4 regions of the Nonomuraea sp. NPDC049725 genome follow, and region 4 is predicted to be linked to each of the others. Evidence: riboswitches for the same ligand, from Rfam matches in the RefSeq annotation. Region 4 holds a riboswitch; each other region holds the start of a gene.

Region 1 (4,911 bases), on a different contig from region 4:
CGTACGGTCCCGGAACCCGTACGGGCGCAGCCACGGCGTCGCCGCGCCGAAGCGGGCCGCCACCAGGTCGTCCGCCCAGGCGCGCAGGGCGTCGGCGACCGGCGGCATCTCCAGGCCGGCCCGGGCGGCGAGGGCGCGGGCCGAGGCCGTCGGATAGCGGTCCGGCGACAGGAACGACAGCGTCTCCGGATCGGCGCCGGTGAGCGCCCGCGGCAGCCGCCGCACCAGGCCGACGGGGATCGTCCGGCGCGGCGCGCGCACGCCGAGGTGCCGGGCGACCAGGCCGATCAGCTCGGGCAGCGGCGGGGTGTCGTCGTCGAGCACCCAGTGGTCCTCGCCCGCCGGGGCGGCGGGGATCTCCGCCAGGAAGCGCGTGAAGTAGTCCATCGTGACGACCGGCAGGAAGACGTCCGGGCCGCCGGGCAGCGCCGGGAGCCGCCCGTTCCACAGGTCTCCGACGAGGGAGGCCAGGCCGAGGTGCTGGCCGGGGCCGATCACCGTGCTGGGGTTGGCGACGGTCAGCGGGACGCCCAGCTCGCGCGCCCTGGCATGAACGGCGAGGTCGGCCTCGGCCTTGGACGCCTCGTACGCGCCCAGCCGGGCGTAGTCGGGGCGGACGCCGCTCACCCGGTAGCCGCTGATGTGCACGAGCCGCCGCAGCCGGGGGAGCGTGGCGGCCCATTCGAGCACGTGGAGCGCGCCGGTCACGTTCACGGCGCGAGCCTCCTCGACGCCGAGGCCGAACGCGAAGCGCGCCGCGGCGTTGTAGACGTCGCGTGCCTGGGGGAGTCCGGTGAGCGGGCGGGTGAGGTCGGCGGTGACGACGTTCAGCCCGCCGGTGGCGACGCCCCGCTCGGCCAGCCACGGGGTGAGGGTGTCGGTCCGCACGGCCGCCGCCACCCGCTGCCCGCGGCCCAGCAGCTCGGCGACGAGTGCCCGGCCGACGAAGCCGGTCGCGCCGAAGACGATCGCGTCCAAGAGAGCTCCTCAATAGATCGGTCTACATATTTTCTGGGCGTGAAAAGAGCCGCCTCCGTGGCGGGGAGGCGGCCCCGGGGGTCAGCGCAGGAGCCCGGCGAGCACGGCGGCGACGCGGTCCAGCGGCTCCCGGCTGCGGTGCGCCTTGGCCAGCAGCAGCGCCCCCTCGATCAGCGCCAGGACGGTGACGGCGAGATCGTCGGCGTCCGGTCGCCCCGCGAGCCGCGTACGCAGGGCGGCCTCCCATGACGTGTAGACCTCCGAGCACGCCTGCTGGAGCGGGTCGCTGGCGGCGGCCATCTCGAGCGCCACGGTGGCCACCGGGCAGCCCTTGCGCCAGCCCGACTCCTCCAGCCGGTCGCCCAGCAGCCGCAGCACCTCGTCCACGGCCAGATCGTCGAAGGCCGACCCGATCGCCGCCCCGGCCCGCCGGATCGACTCGCCGACCAGCTGGTCCTTGCCCTCGGGGAAGTGGAAGTACAGCGACCCTCGCGGCGCCCCGCTGGCGGCGATCACCTGATTGAGCCCGGCATTGGCATAGCCGCCCGCCTCGACCAGCTCCTGGGTCGCCTCCAGGATCCGCAGCCGAGTCTCGGCCCCCTTCTTACCCATGCCGAAAAACTAGACCGATCTACATATTCTGTCAACGCCGAGCCGGCCGGCCACGTCAGTGCATCGAGATGTGGACGTGGTCGTAGTGGTTCTCGGTGATGCTGCCGCGGTTGGACATGGCGTTCCAGCCGGAGCCGTGGTTGATCCGCTGCTTCCAGATCACGTACTTGACGCCGAGCTTGTCCCGGTTCTTCACGGTCCATTCGGCGATGCGGTCGCCGAGGGCGTTGTTGGCCGCGGTGGGCATGGAGCCGCCGGCGCTCATCATGAAGTCGCAGGCCCGCCCCAGCGGATGCTCGCCGCTGGAGCCCGAGCGGAAGCACCCGACGCTGAACGGCAGCTTGAAGCTCTTCTCGATCTGCGCCTTCATCGCCCGGGTGCGGGCGGTGATGTTGTCGGTGCCGCTCGGCAGCTGCGGGGCCCAGGTGCCGTCGGAGCGCCGCCCGGTGCTGAACGGGATCAGGTCCTCCAGCTTCTTCTCGATGTCGCCGATGACGCCCTCGGCCTCGTCGCGCTGCTTGGCCACCTCGGTCGTGTCGGCGCTGAGCCGGCGGGCCAGGGCGGCGGCCGCGTCGGCGGCCTTCTTCTGCTCGTCGCGGGCGGCGGCGACGCCGGCCACGATGGCCTGCTGCTCGGCGGTGAGCTGTTCGACCACGGCCGCGCTGGCCCCGTCGGGCGGCACCATGTAGTAGGGCAGGCCCAGCGTGCCGCTCTGGTAACGAAGTCTGGCGAGCTCGCCCACCTTCAGCTGGGCGGCGGCGAGCGCCTGGTCGGCGGCGGCGAGCCGCTTCTTGGCCGCCTCGGCGGCCTCGCGGGCCTTGGCGAGCTCGACGCGTTTGGCGTTGTAGCGCTCGATGAGCTGGTCGACCTTCTTGTTGAGCTGCTTCAGGTCGCCGCGGAGCTGGCTCTCGGACGGCTTGGGCTCGGCCGCGGCCGGTGCTGACCAGGTGGCGAACGTCATCGCTGCCGCGGTGACGACGCCGATGGCAAGTCGCGTGGGGGACGCTGACGCCACGTGCGGGGTTTCCTCTCCCTCTGCCGGCCGGGTTAGCTGACGGGTTCGGGCATGGGAGTCGCTTCCCTACCACCGAAGTGGATTCACCCCAGGTGCGGATGGGTCCCCGGCTCCCGGGCAACTCGCCCGGGATTAGGCGTACACGGTGCTATGACCGCGCTTGAAGGGATAGTAGTGGTAGATCACGAGTAATGCGACATCAATCGGAAATCAATTAGTGATCTACCTGTGATCGAAGCATGCGTGCCGCCTCTTCCGGGAGCACGTCGTTGACGAAGGCTCCCATGGCCGACTCCGATCCCGCCAGGTACTTCAGCTTGCCCGGCGCCCGCCGGATGCTGAACAGCTCCAGATGAAGATAGCCCAGCTCACGGTCCTGCCGGACCGGCGCCTGGTGCCAGGCCGAGATGTACGGCATCGCGACCCCGAACAGCCCGTCCAGCGCGCGCAGCACCGAGGTGTAGAGCGGGGCGAACGCCGCCCGCTCGGCCTCCGACAGCGCCGCCAGGTCCGGCACCCGGCGATGCGGGTAAAGATGCACCTCGAACGGCCACCGCGCGGCGGCGGGCACGAACGCCGTCCACAGCTCGTTGGCGGCCACCACCCGGGTGCCCGCCTCCCGCTCGGCCGCCAGCACGTCGGCGAACAGGTTGCGCCCCGGCCGACGCCCCGCGTAGCGCCTGGCGGCGCCGAGCTGCAGCTTGGTGCGCGGCGTGACGTACGGATAGGCGTAGATCTGGCCGTGCGGGTGGAAGAGCGTGATGCCGATCTCCTCGCCCCGGTTCTCGAAGCAGAACACCTGCTCCACGCCCTCGATCGAGGACAGCTCGGCCGTGCGGTCGGCCCACGCCTCCATGACCAGCTCCACCCGGTCGTCGGAGAGCTGCGAGAACGACGAGGAGTGCTCGGAGGTGAAGCACATCACCTCGCACCGCCCCACACCCGGCCGGACCTCGCTCAGCCCGCCCACGTCCGCGTAACTGCCGAGATTGCGGGAGAACGACGGGAACCGGTTCTCGAACACGACCACGTCGTAGTCGTCCGCCGGGATCTCCGACGCCCGCTCTGCGGACGACGGGCACAGCGGGCACTCGTCGGCCGGAGGCAGGAACGTGCGCGTCTGCCGGTGCCCGGCCACCGCGATCCACTCCTCGGTCAGCGGGTCGTAGCGCAGCTCCGACGCCACCGGCCGGGGATCGAGCGGCCGCCGGTCGATCGCGCTCCGGTCGGCGTCGTCACGCCGGTCGAAGTAGATCAGCTCCCGGCCGTCGGCCAGATGGGTGATGGTGCGCTTCACTGCGAGCCCTCCGCGATGATCAGTTCGCCGGCGCGTTCGGCCAGCTCCGTACGTGCCTCCTGGGGCAGCCCGGGGTCGCTGATGACCACGTCGGCCTCGCGCAGCTCCGCGATCGTGCTGATGCCGACCGTGTTCCACTTGGTGTGGTCGGCGGGCACGACCAGCCGGTGCGCGGCGTTGACCAGCTCCCGGTCGGTCTCGGACTCCAGCAGGTTGGGCGTGGTGAACCCGGCCCGCACGCTCATCCCGTGCACCCCCAGGAACAGGGTGTCCACGTGCAGGCGCCGGATCGCGGCCACGGCCACCGGGCCGACGAGCGCGTCGGAGGGGGTGCGGACGCCGCCGGTGAGCACGACCGTGCGATCGGCGCGCGGATTGCGGTGGAAGACCTCGGCCACGGGGATCGAGTTGGTGATGACGGTCAGCTCCGGCACCCCGATCAGGTGACGGGCCAGCGCCCACGTCGTGGTGCCGGCCGACAGGGCGACCGCGGTGCCGGGCCGGACGAGCTGGGCGGCGCGCCGCGCGATGGACTCCTTCTCCTGCTGCTGGCGGGCCGACTTGGCGGTGAACCCCGGCTCCTCGGTCGAGCCGGGGCCGAGCGTCGTGGCACCGCCGTGCACCTTCTCCAGCAGCCCGCGCTCGGCGAGCACCTCCAGGTCGCGGCGGATCGTCATGTCGGAGACGCCGAGCTCGCGCACGAGCTCGGCCACCCGGACCCCGCCTGCGCTGCGGACGCGTTCGAGAATCGCCTGCTGACGCTGCTGTGCGAGCACGCCCCCGCTCCTTCCAACAGATTCCACCAAATTATGACACGAATATGTTGGGGAATGTTAGGTCACCGGGACGCTTGTCCAGCGCCCCGATGCGGGAGACATTGAGAGAGCCCCATCACCAGGAGGGATGCGACATGGCCAAGCGCGCACGCAAGGGCAAGGCACGCAAGAAGAAGAAGGCCAACCACGGCAAGCGCCCCACGGCGCGCTGACTCACCCGGGCAGCTCGCTCA
Region 2 (4,911 bases), on a different contig from region 4:
CGACGGCGAGATCGGCGACGTGATCAAGCTGGCCCTCGACACCCCGTACGTGGGCGGCGTGTCGTTGCAGCCGCAGTTCGGCTCGGGCCGGTCGGGGGCCATCGACCCGATGGACCGCCTGACCCACACCGGCGTGCTCAAGCGGCTCGGCCCGCAGACCGGCGGCCTGGTGACCTGGCGCGACCTGACCGCGCTGCCGTGCTCGCACTCGCACTGCTGCTCGGTCGGCTACCTGATCCGCGACGACTCCCGGCAGTGGCGCTCGCTGGTGGCGCTGATCGGCCACGACCGGCTCAAGGAGAACCTGGGCCTGGTCGCCAACCGCATCGCCGACTCCGAGATCCCGCGCGAGCTGCGGCTGGCCGTCCAGGAGTCGCTGCTCGGCCTGCTGTCGGAGCAGTCGTCGCTGTCGCACCCCCGGATCGGCGACCTGTGGCGCAACATCTGCGAGAACTGCGACCTCGGCGTCTCCACCCTGCTGGCGCTGGCCTCGTCCGCGCTGCCGGGCAGGCGGGCGAAGCTGCGCCGGATGCTGGGCGAGCGGGTGGTGCGGGTGACGGTCAAGCCGTTCATGGACCTGTCGACCATGATCGAGGAGCGGCTGACGCAGTGCTGCGTGCACGTGGGCACGCGGTCCGACCGTGACCAGTGCGCGCCGTTCTGCGCCGTGCAGGCGTGGCCGCAGCTCTCGGCCCAGCGGCTGTCGGCGGTGGCCGCCGAGCCGAGGGTACGGCTCCCGCTGGAGGTGATCACGTGAAGGCCGAGCCGTACGATCCGCTGAGGTTGTGCGTCTATGCCACGGTCGCGCTGCTGGCGTGGCTGTTCGGGCCGTGGGCGTTGCTGGCGTTCGCCGGGCTGGGGTTCGCGGGCTACTGGAAGGCGCGGCGGGCCGGGCTGACCCGGAGCAAGTGCCTGCTCCGGGACACCCGGCTGGTGCTGGCCTACCTGGGGCTGCTGGCGGCGCTCGCGGTGGCGGCGATCATCTTCTGGTGACGGCCGCCAGGTTCATCACGGTGACCTCGGGGCCCTTGCCCCAGTACATGATCGTGGTGGGCGAGGACGACGTTCCGCTGCCGTAGCTGGCGGACCCGTCGGGCGACACCCGGTTCACGCCGGCGATCTTGCCGGTGGTCGGGTCGTAGACCGCGACGGGCGCGACGTACTCCTTGGCCGGATCGGCGTCACCTCTGACCGGCATGACCGAGGCGAACCGGTCGCCCAGGACCTCCCCGTGGAAGCCGAGCGACGGGAGCAGCGTGGCGTCGGAGCCGTCGAGGCCCTGCACCAGGAGCCCGCCGCCCTTGGCGTCGCCGTAGCACCACTCGGCGGCGCAGGTCAGCTTCGTGACGGAGCCGGAGGCCGGGAGCGGAATCTTCTCGCCGGTCACCAGGTCGACCCTGCGATCCTGGTTCTTCTGCCCGCGCTCGCCCGGCGCGTAGCCGACGGCGTACGGCCAGGAGTCCAGGTGGAGGCCGTCGGAACCGGCGACCTTCTCGGGCTCGCCGCCGGACAGCGGAAGCCGGTGTACACCCCCGTCGCGTACGGACCAGACCAGGGCGTCCTCGGTGAGGCCGATCCGCTCCACGTTCGCCAGGTCGCCGGTGACCTCGCCGACGCGCTGGGCGGTGCCGCCCTCGCGGGGGATGATCCAGAAGTCGGCCCACTTGTCCCTGTCGTTGGGCGTGGTGCCGTACCAGGCGAAGTACCGCTCTCCCACCTCGACGTCCTGGACGAAGTAGCCCTTGACGCCTTCGGGGGCGGGCATGTCGCCCACCACCCTGGTCGTGCGGGCAGTGCTGTCGTAGATCTCCAGGCGGCCGGCCTTCTCGAAGGAGGACTCGGCGGTCAGCAGCACCTCGGTGGGGGAAATTCCGGTCACCGGGCGATATTTCCAACCATCGGGGGCCGCCGCCGGCATCGTGAACACCGCCTCCGGCCACACCTCGGCCACCGGCTTCACCTCCGCCACCCTGGGGACGGCACTGGCCACCTCCCCGGGCGACACCGTGGTCACCGCGACCGCCGGCTCCACCGAGACCCGAGGCTCCCCCCGCCACACCGCCATCGTCCCCCCGGCCACCAGCACCACCGAGGCGGCCGCCAGGGCCATGCCCGCCCACTGCCGGCGTCGCCGCGACCGCCGCCGGGCCGCGACGGCCGCCGCCAGCCCGCCGGTCGGCGTGACGTGCCCGGCCCCGGCACGCAGGGTCCGGACCAGGTCCTCTTCGCTTCTCATCGTGCCTCCTGCAGCATTCGCTTGATCCGGAGCTTGTCCAGGGCACGCGCCGCCTGGCTGCGCACGGTGCCGCGCGAGACGCCGAGGATCGCGGCGATCTCCGCGTCGGGCAGGTCCTCGTAGTAGCGCAGCACGAGGACCACTCGCATCCTGGGCGGCAGCCGTTGCAGGTCCGCCCACAGGTCCGCATCCTCGTAACGGTCGAAGCGCCCCTTCTCCGGCACGACGGACACCAGTTCCTCCCGGTGCCTGCGCCGCCACGAGGTGATGTGCAGCCTGACCATGGTCGTGCGCACGTACCCCTCGGGGTCGTCCTTCTTGCGCACCCGTGACCAGGCGTCACCCAGCCTGGCCAGGGCCTCCTGGACGAGGTCCGCCGCGTCGTCCGCGTTGCCGGACAGCACGTAGCCGTACCGGAGGAGCGCGTCGCCCCGGCTCCGGACGAACTCGTCGAACTCGGTTGTGTGGTCCACGTATCCAGGGATCCTCCAGCACGCCGTACCGTTGCACGAAACGCGAAAAGCGCGCGCCCCCGGAAGGGGACGCGCGCTTTCGAGGCGGTCTGATCAGGCGGCGTACGACGGGTAGCCGTAGCCGGCGACCTGCGAGGTGGGACGGACCCGCTCCTCGACCTTGCCGTTGCCGGTGTTGCCCTCGATCGTGGAGATCGTGCCGTCACCGTTGTCCTTGACGACGAAGCCGACGTGGTCGATGGAGCTGATGTCCTTGCTGCCGCTCCAGGAGAAGAAGACCACGGCGCCGGGCTTGGCCTCCTGGCCCCAGCGGTCGTTGGCGGCGAACCACTTGGCGTGGGTCACGGTGTAGGCGTCCCAGCCGACCTGCGGACGGGCGCCGGTCTGCTCGCCGACCCAGGAGACGAACATCGAGCACCAGGCGGCGTTCAGGTAGTCCTGGCGGTTGCCGCCGTCACGCTGGACGGTCTCGGCGGCGCGCTGGGAGTTGGCGTACCACTCCTGGAACTTGGTGCCACCGCCGGCGGCGTTCTCGGAGGTGCCGACCTGGGCCTTGGCGACGGCCAGGACCTGCGAGGCGGAGACGTTGACCCTGGTGTTCTGGTTCGTGGCGGCCTGCTGGGCCTGGGCGGCCTGCGGCTGGGTGTTGGCGGTGGTCGCGGTGCTGGCGTCCGCCGACACGTGGGCGCCGAAAGCGGTCGCGACGAGCGCGGCGCCGAGGACGGCCTTGGACACGTTGATCTTGGGGGTGCGGATGGGGCGCATTAAGGGTAACTCCTCGCTTCCATACCGCTTACCGGGTTAGCTGACGGGTTCGGGCGTGGAAGCTGCCCTACGGCGATGTTGGTGCCGATTCACCCCGGTGGAACACATGGGTCCCCGGTTCCGCGTGTGAGCGGATTCAGCGGTCACAGGTCGGTCCCTGTGATGGACGGTGGGTCGTGACGCCCGAGAGTCGGTCGCGTCTTACCCGCGTACAGAAATGTCCAACACACCCCTGACCTGGGTAATTCCCTCGTAACGAAATTTCCACGAAACCGGCCGCGGGCGGGGGCCCGCGGCCCGGCTACTCCGCGGGAACGTAAAGGCTGAGCGTCTCGGCGATGCACGCCGGGCGCTTCTCGCCCTCGACCTCGATGGTCATCTTGAGGTTGGACAGGTAGCCCGCCGGTGTCCCCTTGACGTCGGTCAGCTCGGCCGTGGCCCGCACCCTGGCCCCGACCGGCACCGGGCGGGGGAAGCGCACCTTGTTCAGGCCGTAGTTGACGCCCATCGCGATGCCCTCGACCCGCACCAGCTCGAACATGAACGCCGGCAGCAGCGACAGGCTCAGGTAGCCGTGCGCGATCGTGCCGCCGAACGGGCCCTCCTTGGCCCGCTCCACGTCGACGTGGATCCACTGGTGGTCGTCGGTGGCGTCGGCGAAGAGGTTGACCTGTTCCTGGGTGACGGTGCGCCACTCGGTGGGGCCGAACTTCTCGCCGACGGCAGCCTTGAGTTCCTGTACGTTCGCGAAGGTCCGCATGAGGCGGAACGCTATTGCGCCGGTGGGACCGCTGCCAAGTTCAGCACCCGGAACTTGTCCGGCTTGTCCCCCTTGGTGGCGCCCCAGTAGAAGACGGTGCTCGGTTCCGACGAGACGCCCGCCCCGTACCAGTTGCCCGGGTTGCCGAAGCTCACCATCGTGCCCGTCGCCAGGTCGTACACCGCATTGCCCGCCGCCAGGAACCGGTCCAGGATCGGGTAGCGCGCCACGCCCATGCCGATGCCGCGCGCGACCTCCCGGGGCGGCTGCGAGCCGTCGACGCGGCTGATGACCGTGCCGCGCTCCGCCCGGCCGTAACACCAGACCGGCCCGCAGCGCATGCCCTGCACGCCCGGCGGCGCCGCCACGGTGAGGCTGGAGCCGTCCTCCAGGTTCACCAGCCGGAGCTGGTTGCGGTCCAGGTCCCCCGGCAGGTCGGTCACGTCGGTGGCCCAGGGCCACTGGATGAGGTGCAGGCCGTCGCTGCCGGGGACGCGCTCGGGCTCGATCCCGCCGAGCGGGTGCCGCCACACGCCGCCGTCGACCTCCGACCAGACGACGTGGTCGCCGTCCAGGCCGATCGCGTCGAGGTCGGCGTCCTGGCCCACTCGGCTGGCCACCAGCCTGGCCTCGCCGCCGGCCAGCGGGACCGTCCAGATGTCGCGGATCTGCGCGCC
Region 3 (4,911 bases), on a different contig from region 4:
ACACCAGCCAGGCTTCCTGGTACGCGCGGGCGAGCCGGCCCGCGTCGGCCCCGGGGACGAAGTCGGCCGCGTCCGGCAGATCGGACGGCGTCCGCCCGGCCCGCACCTCGGCGGCCAGCTCGGCGGCGGCCACCTCGACGGGCAGCCCGGCGTCCCGGTAGGCCACGTAGTCGGCGAAGCCCTCATACAGCCAGACGGGCAGCCCGTCGGTCCCGGCGGCCACGTGGGTCAGCTCGTGGGCCAGCACGACGTCACGCCCGACCGGGGTGAGACGGGCGAAGTGCTCGGGCACCACGATCACGCGCCCCCGGTCGGCCACCGCCGCCAGCCCGTCGACCGACGCGACGCCCGCCAGCACGGCGGCCTCCCGCGCCGAGGCGGGCACCAGGACCACGGCCCGGACGTCACCGCCCAGCACTCCGCCGACCCGCCGCCCCGCGGTGTCGGCCCGGCGCGCCAGGTCCGCCAGCAGCCCGGGGGGCGCGTCCTGCCCGGCGACGAGCGACCGCTCACCGCGTACGACGTCGAGCCCGTCGCCCCAGCGCGCCCGCACGCCGGCGAGCACCCCCGCCTCGATGGCGGCGCCTCCCGGCCCCAGGACCGGCCCGGACCCCCCGGCCAGGGACGCCGCGACAACCAGCAGCACCACCGGCACGACCCGCCGGCGCCCCCGCGCGGACACCCTCCCGGACGTGCTGCCGGGCGCGCCGCCGGACGTGCTGCCGGACGTGCTGCCGGACGTGCTGCCGAGCCCCTTGCCGGACGTGCCGCCGGGCCCATTTCCAGGCCCGCTGCCGGACCCCCTGTCGGACACGCTGCCCGATCGTAGCCGCCGATCCTGAGCGTCAGCCCGGTCCGGAGCCCGGGAAGGCCGAAGGCCCCGTCCCGGGGCGGGGACGGGGCCTTCGGCGCAGGTCACAGACCGGGACGCACCGCGCCCGCGAACGACGCCTTGCGCCAGCCGCGAAGCTTCTCGACGCGCACACGCTGGCCCGTTCTCGGCGAGTGGACCATCTTGCCGTCGCCGACGTACATGCCCACGTGCCCGAGTCCGCGGAAGAACATCAGGTCACCCGGCTGCAGGTGCTTGTAGGAGACCTTCTTCCTGATGCGCGCGAACTGGCTGTTCGTCACGCGCGGGATCTTCACCCCGGCCTTCTTCCAGGCGTACTGGACGAGGCCGGAGCAGTCGAACGACCCGGGGCCGGTGGCGCCGTAACGGTACGGGTCGCCGATCTGCTTCTTGGCCACGGAGACGGCCTTGCGGGCCTTGGCCTTCTGCCGAGCGACCTTTGCCACCTTCGACGACTTGACGGACTTCTCCGTCTTGGTCACCGCGGTGGTGGCGAACTCATTCGTCGTCGCCGCCTGCGCCGTCGGGGCGTGGACGACCAGACCTCCGGCCGTCACGGTGATCAGCGCTACGCCACTCAGGGCGAGACGGGACAGACGGGGGTTGTGCGAGAGGGTAGACAGGATTGCTCCTAGGGGCTTCCACGAACGCCTACCGGGTTAGCTGACGGATTCGGGCCTGGAAGTCGCCCTACGGCGCTGAACGCGCCGATTCACCCCTGATCACCGCGTACGGGATCGTTGGGTCCCCGGCTCCGTGCCTCCTGGCTGCACGGACTCGGCAGGCCACCGCCGCGTCTTCGCGCCTCGGGGGCGCTGGCCGCGGTGACCGGCGGATGGTTCTCTCTGTCGAACATCGGGGGACCCGATGGTGACCGGCGGGCGTCCTGGCTGGAACGCCGCGACGCCAGAAGTTACGCCGAAAAGTCACGTAATGGCAAAGCCTGAGTAAGCGAGTAAAGATCAGACACGCCGGGAGTCAGGTCCTCATCCCCCGCCGGAGCAGCGGGTTTCGTTACCCAAGTGTGACCCTCCTCACACTTGGGCCGACCCCGTCTTGTCAGGGGCGTACGGCGCCCACGAGGCGGCGCCCGTACGACGAGAGTGTGACCACCTTCACCACGTCACCCGTCTGCGGCGCATGCACGATCTTGCCGCCGCCCGCGTAGATGCTCACGTGCCCGAGGCCCTCGCTGAAGATCAGGTCGCCGGGCTCCAGCGCGTTGAGCGACACCTTGCGGCTGGCGCCCCACGACCACTGCTGCCAGGTCGTGCGCGGCAGCGACACGCCACCGGCCCGCCAGGCGGCCTGCGTGAGCCCCGAGCAGTCGTAGCCGCCCGGCCCGGTGCCGCCGAACACGTACGGCTTGCCGACCTGCGCGTACGCGAAGCGCAGCACGGCCGCCGCGTTGCCCGAGGCGGGACCCGTGTACTTGAGGCCGGTGCTGTTGGGATTGCCCGCCTTGTACGCGCCCAGCCGGTCGAGGAGCTTCTTCTGGTCCTTGATGAGGTCCAGGATCTCCGCCCGGTCCTTCTTGACCGCGTCCCGCTCCTTGTCGGCCGCGGCCAGCGCCTCCTCGGCGCGGTCACGGTCGGTCTTCAGCCCCTGATTGGCCCGGTCGAACGCGGCGAGCTTCTGGGTGCGCTCCTGCGCGAGCTGCCCGCGTAACGCCATCCCATACAGCAGATCGGCCGGATCGTCGCTGGTCATCATGGTGGGCAGGGTCGAGAAGTCGCCCCCCAGCTTGTACGTCTCGACGGCCATGTTGACGACCTCACCGCGCAGATCCGCGACGGTCGCCAGCTTGCGCTTGTACGTGTCGTTCAGCCGGCTGTAGCGCGCCTTGGCCTCTTTGTACTTCTCGGTGGCCGTGTTGTAGCGGTCCACGACCTTGTCGGCCTTGTCGTTGAGCTTGTCGAGCTTCGCTCTCGCCTGCGCGAGAGTCGGCTTGGGATCGGCCAGCACCCCTCCGACGGGGGTCATCACCAGTCCGAACACCAGACCCGCGGCCAGCGGCACCCGGCCCAACCTCACAGCGTCGCCTCCCAGGGGATCATCCTCGGGGCGAAATAGTACAGAAGTGGCGAGTAATCCTCACCTAAACGCCATATTCGTCATCTAGGCGCGACCGAGCCGCCTCAGCAGCAGCGCGGACGGCACGGGCCTGGCGCCCATCCGCCTGACGGACTCGGCCACCTCGCGGTCGGAGGACACCACGGCGATCGCCCGGCCGGGCGGCTCGGCCCGGACGAGCTGGCGGATCAGGTCGTCGGCGATCTCACCCGGCGCGCTGAACAGCACCCGCACCCCGCGCGGCGCCACCACCTGCACCGGAGAGTTGAGCTCGGCGCCGTCGAACACCACGGTCACCTCGACGCGCGTCTGCGCGACCAGCCCGCCGAGCCCGGTCATCAGGCGGGCGCGCTGGTCGGCGAGCGTGAGCGTGCCGTAGCCGGACTTGGTCACGTTGTAGCCGTCGATGATCAGATGCACCTGCGGCAGCGCCAGAAGCTGATCGAGCAGCTGCGGGTCGTCGTCGGCCAGCGCGCGGGCGGGCACGCCGCGCACACCCGGCCGCTCACCGGTGAGCGCCGCGACCGAGTCGGCCGGCCGGCTGATCATGGTGGGCAGCGCCAGCTCCCTGCGCAGCCCCGCCGAGGCGTCCTGCAACGCGTCGAGCAGCACCCGGATGCGCGCGTCCTCGACGCTGCGCCCCTCACGCGCGGCCCGGCGCGAGGCTTCGAGCTGCTTCTCCACGTCGGCCAGGCGCTCACGCAGCCGCCGCAGCTCCGACTCCCCCGCGCTGCCGGCGGCCGTGGCCGCGTGCCTGGCCTCCTCGGCGGCCTGCTCCATCTCCTCGGCCCGCCGCACCGCGCCCTTCGCGCGCTCGCGGGCCTCGTGCAGCTTGCGGCGCAGCTCGGAGTTCTCGCCGCGGGCCGCCTTCAACTGCTCGCGCAGCCGCTCGGCCTCCTCCTTGGCCGCGCTCTTCTGCGCGGCGAGCTGCTCGCGCAGCCGGGAGACGACCTCCTCGCGCTCCGACCCCTCGGCCGCGGCGGCGGACTGCTCCAGATCGGCGCGGGCCGACTCCACCATGTCGGCCCAGCCAGGTGGCCGCGTGAGATAAGCCGCGGCGGCGACCAGCACCGGATCGGCGGCGGGCGGCACGTTCCCCTCGGCCAGCGAGGCCACCAGCTCCGGCCAGCCGGAGGCCACCGACTCGGCGACCACCTCGCGGAACTTCTTGTCGTTCTCCAACTGCGCGGCGATCGGCGCACTGCCCAGCCGGGCACGCTTACGCGGGTCGAACTTGGCGATGCCGCGCAACGGCGCCGGCACCGCCACAGCGGGCATCGAACCGAGAACCTGGGCCGCGAGGTCGACCACATTGAGCCGCACCTGCTCGGGAAGCGGGCGAGACAGGCCTTCACCCGCTGAACTCATCCCACTGTCCCTTCATGACATGCCCTTTCAGACAAGGGTACGGCTGCCCGCTACCTGTCCGTAACGGCCACCCATGATGGGACAAGCGCTCGTCCAAGCCTCGCACCCCCACACGCCGCCCCCACAGGCCCCAGCAGCACCCCCTCCGAACCCGGCACAGCCCGCACAGGCCCGACCACAGCACGCAGGGGGCCGGACACGGCACTCTCCCCCCTCCCTGGGACCGGACGCAACACCCCCGGGCCCGACACTCCGCGTAGCCGACACGGCAACCCCAGGGCCCACACGGCACCCGCCGGTGCCCACACGGCGCTGCCGGGACTCCGCACAGTCCCCAGGGAACCTGCACAGCATCCCCCGGACCCCGCACGGCACTCCCGGCCTTGACACCCCCGCGCCCGGGCACCCCTGCGCCCGAAACCCTCGGACCGGCACGGCACCCCCTGGCCGGGTAGGACATCCCCGGACCCGGCACGGCACCCTCCTGGCCTGCAGGGCACCCTCCGGACCCGGCACGGCCCTCGCGGACCCGACACCCACGCCCCAGCCTCGGCACGGCGCCCCAGCCCCGCCCCCAAATCCCCGCCCCCAGCCTCGCCTCCGGCCGGTACGCCTCA
Region 4 (4,911 bases):
CAGCGCCAGCACCGCGCTGCCGGCGGGCACGGCGGTCCCGGCCAGCTCCACGTCCTCCAGCGTCACGCGCATGGTGAGCTGCACGGGCGGGTCGTACCTGAGCACCTCCTCGACCACCTGCTGGGGCGCGTCGGCGGCGCGCCCGAGCACGCCGTGCCTGACCAGGTTGAGCACGCCGTTGCCGATGAGGTTGACGGTCGTCTCGTGCCCGGCCACGAGCAGCAGCACGCAGGTGCCCAGCAGTTCCTGCTCGGTCAGCTCCTCGACCTGGGCGAGCGCGCTGAGCAGGTCGTCGCCGGGCCGCTCGCGCCGCAGCGCGATGAGGCGGCGGAAATACGCGCGGAACTCCTCCCGGTCGTGCTCGGTCCGGGAGATCAGGTCCGGCGGCACGATCGGGTCGAGGCTCCTGGCGAGCGTCTCGCTCCAGCCGCGGAAGCGCTCGTGGTCCTCGGGCGGCACGCCGAGCATCTCGCTGATCACCATGACGGGCAGCGGGTAGGCGAACGCGCTCATCAGGTCGGCCTCGTCGGGCAGCGCGTCGAGGAGCCCGGCGGTGATGGCCTCGATCCGCGGGCGCAGCCGCCTGATCATGCCCGGGGTGAAGGCCCGGCTGACCAGGCCGCGCAGCCGGGTGTGGTCCGGCGGGTTCATCATCAGGAACGAGCGGGGCGGCTCGCCGTCGGGCGGGGGGCCGTGGCCGAACCGGGCGTCACGCAGCACCGCGGAGCAGAGCTCGTGCGTGGTGGCGACGAGGAGCCCGCCGCGGGTCCGCAGCAGCGCGTCGCTCTCGCGCAGCTCGCGGTAACGGGTGTACGGGTCGCGCAGGAAGCCGGGGTCGGATGGATCGAACCCGAGCATGTCCGTTGGCGTCAAAGGAGCGTAGTCAGGATCGCTGTGATCGATCATCATGCTCCGATAAGTGCCGACATATGGCGAGTACTTCACATACAACGGATCATGTCAACGGAGGAGGTCAAGTGCGGCGAATTTCGTGCTTGACGACCTTTCCTGGATGCGTTTACCGTCTGCGAGGATGTGCCGCTCCGGTCGGGCCCTAGACGTCTCCGGGTGGTGCTGGTGGGGGGAGGGCTCCCGATGGATGTGCTCACAGAAGGCGTTGAACTGAGCCGTGCCGACCTGGCGTTGCTGGCCGAACTGGCCAAGGGCGTCACCGTGGACCGGGTCGGCCGACGCCTTGACATCAGCGGTCGCACCGTGCGGCGAAGACTGCGCGGCATCTGCGACCGCATAGGCGTGGCCACCGCGATCGAGGCGGTGGCCTGGGCCGCCCGCAGGCAGCTCATCTAACGCCGCTGGCCGGCTCTGGCGCCGCTAGTCGGCGATGCGGACGGCTCCGGCGAAGGGGCGCCGGGCGATGGACGCGATCCGCACCACGTCGCCGGTGCGCGGCGCGTGCACCATCATGCCGCCGCCCAGGTAGATGCCCACGTGGTGCAGGTCGTTGTAGAAGAACACCAGGTCGCCCGCGCGCAGCTCCTCCTTGGAGATGTGCCGGCCGGCGGTCCACTGGTCACCGGTGTAGTGCGGCAGCGAGATGCCCACCTGCTGGTAGGCGGCCATCACCAGACCGGAGCAGTCGTAGCCGCGCGGCCCTTCGGCGCCCCAGATGTACGGCTTGAGCTGCTGGGTGAGCGCCCACTTGGCGGCCTGGGCAGCCTTGCCCGAGCCGGGGATCGGCAGGTTGACCTTGACCGCCGGGGTGCCCGGCCGGCCGGCCTCGCCGAGTGCGCGCCTGAACAGGCTGCTCTCGACCTTGCCGACGAGCTTGACGATCCGGTCGCGCTTGGCGTCGAGGTCCTTGACGATCTTCGAGACCTCGGTGATGCGGGCCTTGGCGCCGGCGCGGGCCCGCTCGGCCGCCTGCATCGCCTTGGTGAGCTGGAGGATCTCCTCGCCCTGCTGCTGCTGGATCGCGTAGTTGGTGGCCGCCAGGTCGAGGTAGCCCTCGGGGTCGTCGGAGTTGACGAACGCCAGGGTGCCCGACAGGCCGCCGTTGATGTAGGTGGTCTGCGCGAGCAGGATCGCCTTGGAGCGCTTGTCGGCCAGCTCGGCCTCGCTGGCGGCCAGCGTCTTCTTGGCGTTGTCGGCGGCCTTCTGGGCCGTCTTGAGCTTCTCCCGCTGGCCGTTGTACTGCTCGGCCAGCGTCTCGATCTCCAGGTGCATCTCCTCGACCTGCTCGGAGAGCTCCTTGAGCGAAGGCTTGGGGTCGGCGGAGGCTGGTGAGCCCAAGGGCAGAGCGAGGACCAGTGCGGCCACGGCGGCCAAGCCGACGACACCGAATCGCTTCTTGCCAGAGCGCCTGTCCAACCAAGCTCCTTCCGTTGACGCCTACCGGGTTAGCTGACGGGTTCGGGCCGGAGCAGCCCTACCGAGCGTGGCTCGGATTCACCCCTGGCAGCGGGTTGACGCCGCCGGCGGGTCCCCGGCTCCCCTCGCGGGGATTGGGCGTGTCGACCGCGCGGTGTGCGCGGGTGACATCGTCGCTGGACACTAATGCACTCCTGGTTCCTGCTCAACCGGAACTGCCGAGTCTGTAGAGGTTTCACAACCGACGGGTCACAAGGTGATCTCGTGGCGAGCCGTACAGAAAAGACTTTATGCCCTCTTTGCCCCAAGTTCGCCCGATCGTGAAACTGTAGGAATCGTGCAATCCGGAGCGTGCACGCACAGTGACGGTCCGGGAGTTTGGGTCGAGCCGTAATGGGGTCTGTACTCTGGATGGCCATGGAGCAGGTCGCCGAGCTAGCGGTCCCCGAGACCGAAGTGCTCGTCAGGCGCGCGCGGACCAGGGACGTCAGGGCGATCAAGCTCCTGGTCGACACCTACGCCGGCGTCGGGCGCAAGATGCTGGAGAAGGCCACCGTCACGCTGTACGAGGACGTCCAGGAGTTCTGGGTGGCCGAGCGGGGCGGCGAGGTCGTCGGCTGTGGCGCGCTGCACGTGCTCTGGGAGGATCTGGCCGAGATCCGCACCGTGGCCGTGCACCCCTCGGCCCGGGGTTTCGGCATCGGCCATCGCGTGGTCTCGGCTCTCATCAGGACCGCTCGGGAGCTTGGGCTGGAACGTGTATTTTGTCTCACTTTCGAGGTGGACTTCTTCGCGAGGCACGGGTTCCGTACGATCCAGGGCACGCCCGTCTCACCCGAGGTGTACGCCGAACTCCTGGCCTCGTACGACGAGGGCGTCGCGGAGTTCCTCGACCTCGAACACGTCAAGCCGAACACCCTGGGCAACACACGCATGCTGCTCCACTTGACAGCGGGTGACGCGGACCTTGACTGCCGAGAAAGGTGATTGTTGATACCTATGTCGATACGTTGGGCAGGACAGGCATGTGCCCTGACACGTGCCACATGCGCACTCGAAGCGAGGTGACACGGTGAGCACAGGACAGCCGCCGTATCCACAGGACGATTCCCCCGAGAACTCCCCTGAATACGGCCAGAACGCAGGACGCCCCCAAGGGCAGCCCGACCCCGACGCGACGGTCGTCGGCTACCGCGTGGACGACCCCTACGGCCAGCAGCCCCCCTACGGTCAGCAGCAGGGTTACGGCCAGCAGCCCCAGTACGGCCAGCAGCCCCAGCAGGGCTACGGCCAGCAGCAGGGTTACGGTCAGCAGCCGCAGTACGGCCAGCCGGACTACGGTCAGCAGCAGGGCTACGGCCAGCAGCCGCAGTACGGTCAGCAGCCGCAGTCCCAGCCGGGTTATGGCCAGCAGCCCCCGTCGGGTCAGCAGCCCCAGTACGGCCAGCCCGACTACGGCCAGCAGCAGCAATATGGTCAGCAGCCGCAGTCGCAGCCCGACTACGGCCAGGGTTACGCCCAGCAGCCGCAGTCGCAGCCGGGTTACGGCCAGCAGCCGCAGTACGGCCAGCCGGACTACGGTCAGCAGCAGGCTTACGGCCAGCAGCCCCAGTCCCAGCCTGGCTACGGCCAGCAGCCGCAGTCGCAGCCGGGCTACGGCCAGCAGCAGTACGGTCAGCCCGACTACGGCCAGCAGCAGGGCTACGGGCAGCAGCAGTACGGTCAGCAGCCCCAGTACGGGCAGCAGCAGTACGGCCAGCCCGCCTACGGTCAGCAGCAGGGTTACGGCCAGCCCCAGTACGGGCAGCAGTACGGCCAGCCGGTGGGCATCCAGCCGCCCGGCGCCCCCGCGCCGCTGGCGGAGTGGTGGCAGCGCCTGGTGGCGAGGATCGTCGACGGCCTGATCTTCGGCGTCGTCTACTTCATCATCAACCTCATCCTGGGCATCTTCTTCGTCGTCAGCTACAACTCGGTCACCGGCGTCACGACGGGTATCGCGAGCTCCTTCTTCGTCGGCGTCATCCAGTACCTCCTCCTGGCCGCGCTCTACGTGGCCTACGACTTCTTCATGACGAAGATGAGCGGCCAGACCGTCGGCAAGATGGTCATGGGCATCAAGGTCGTCCAGGTGGGTCATGCGATGCCGTCCGGCGGGCTGCCCAACGACGCCGCGCTCAAGCGGGCCGGCGGGACCTGGGGCGGCTACGTCCTGGGCGTCATCCCGCTTCTCGGTCCGCTTCTCGGTGGCGTCCTCGTTCTGCTGAACGCGGCTTCCCAGCTCTGGGACAAGCCGCTGCAGCAGACGTTCGCCGACAAGTTCGCGAACACCGTGGTGGTCAAGATCAAGTAAGTCTCAGCAACAGCGAAACAGGGGCCGGCATCCCGCCGGCCTCTGTTTTGTGTGTACGAGCCGTACCAGAATGGGGGGACGCCGAGGGCCGCCGAACGGACGAGGTGAGGTTATGGCCGCGACACCCGAGACCGGCGTGCTGCCGGCGGAATGGTGGGAACGGCTCGTCGCCCGCCTCATTGAAGCGCTCGTGTTCGGAGTCTTCTATTACATTCTGTTCATTGCGCTATGGG

The links. A riboswitch is a leader RNA that binds a small molecule or an ion and turns the genes downstream of it on or off. The one in region 4 is predicted to bind cyclic di-AMP.
Region 1: it holds a riboswitch for cyclic di-AMP, as region 4 does, so the genes downstream of both, AB0J53_RS30250 (hypothetical protein) here and AB0J53_RS11725 (NlpC/P60 family protein) in region 4, are expected to answer to the same signal.
Region 2: it holds a riboswitch for cyclic di-AMP, as region 4 does, so the genes downstream of both, AB0J53_RS03390 (CHAP domain-containing protein) here and AB0J53_RS11725 (NlpC/P60 family protein) in region 4, are expected to answer to the same signal.
Region 3: it holds a riboswitch for cyclic di-AMP, as region 4 does, so the genes downstream of both, AB0J53_RS15970 (C40 family peptidase) here and AB0J53_RS11725 (NlpC/P60 family protein) in region 4, are expected to answer to the same signal.

What each region holds. Positions count from the first base shown of each region.
Region 1 is NZ_JBFANJ010000012.1:258,742-263,652, forward strand. Features, by position in the region: gene AB0J53_RS30240 (alpha/beta fold hydrolase) at 1-978, opposite strand, end outside; gene AB0J53_RS30245 (TetR family transcriptional regulator) at 1,060-1,590, opposite strand; gene AB0J53_RS30250 (hypothetical protein) at 1,646-2,605, opposite strand; cyclic di-AMP (ydaO/yuaA leader) riboswitch at 2,613-2,754, opposite strand; gene galT (galactose-1-phosphate uridylyltransferase) at 2,820-3,902, opposite strand; gene AB0J53_RS30260 (DeoR/GlpR family DNA-binding transcription regulator) at 3,899-4,678, opposite strand; gene AB0J53_RS30265 (TrpB-like pyridoxal phosphate-dependent enzyme) at 4,892-4,911, opposite strand, start outside.
Region 2 is NZ_JBFANJ010000001.1:650,501-655,411, forward strand. Features, by position in the region: gene AB0J53_RS03370 (radical SAM protein) at 1-757, shown strand, start outside; gene AB0J53_RS03375 (hypothetical protein) at 754-993, shown strand; gene AB0J53_RS03380 (hypothetical protein) at 980-2,236, opposite strand; gene AB0J53_RS03385 (SigE family RNA polymerase sigma factor) at 2,233-2,709, opposite strand; gene AB0J53_RS03390 (CHAP domain-containing protein) at 2,803-3,474, opposite strand; cyclic di-AMP (ydaO/yuaA leader) riboswitch at 3,485-3,626, opposite strand; gene AB0J53_RS03395 (MaoC family dehydratase) at 3,776-4,234, opposite strand; gene AB0J53_RS03400 (hypothetical protein) at 4,246-4,911, opposite strand, start outside.
Region 3 is NZ_JBFANJ010000005.1:371,798-376,708, forward strand. Features, by position in the region: gene AB0J53_RS15965 (hypothetical protein) at 1-814, opposite strand, end outside; gene AB0J53_RS15970 (C40 family peptidase) at 916-1,410, opposite strand; cyclic di-AMP (ydaO/yuaA leader) riboswitch at 1,487-1,646, opposite strand; gene AB0J53_RS15975 (NlpC/P60 family protein) at 1,913-2,887, opposite strand; gene AB0J53_RS15980 (NYN domain-containing protein) at 2,972-4,204, opposite strand.
Region 4 is NZ_JBFANJ010000004.1:116,980-121,890, forward strand. Features, by position in the region: gene AB0J53_RS11715 (cytochrome P450) at 1-873, opposite strand, end outside; gene AB0J53_RS11720 (LuxR C-terminal-related transcriptional regulator) at 1,096-1,308, shown strand; gene AB0J53_RS11725 (NlpC/P60 family protein) at 1,333-2,328, opposite strand; cyclic di-AMP (ydaO/yuaA leader) riboswitch at 2,332-2,479, opposite strand; gene AB0J53_RS11730 (amino-acid N-acetyltransferase) at 2,746-3,315, shown strand; gene AB0J53_RS11735 (RDD family protein) at 3,401-4,678, shown strand; gene AB0J53_RS11740 (RDD family protein) at 4,791-4,911, shown strand, end outside.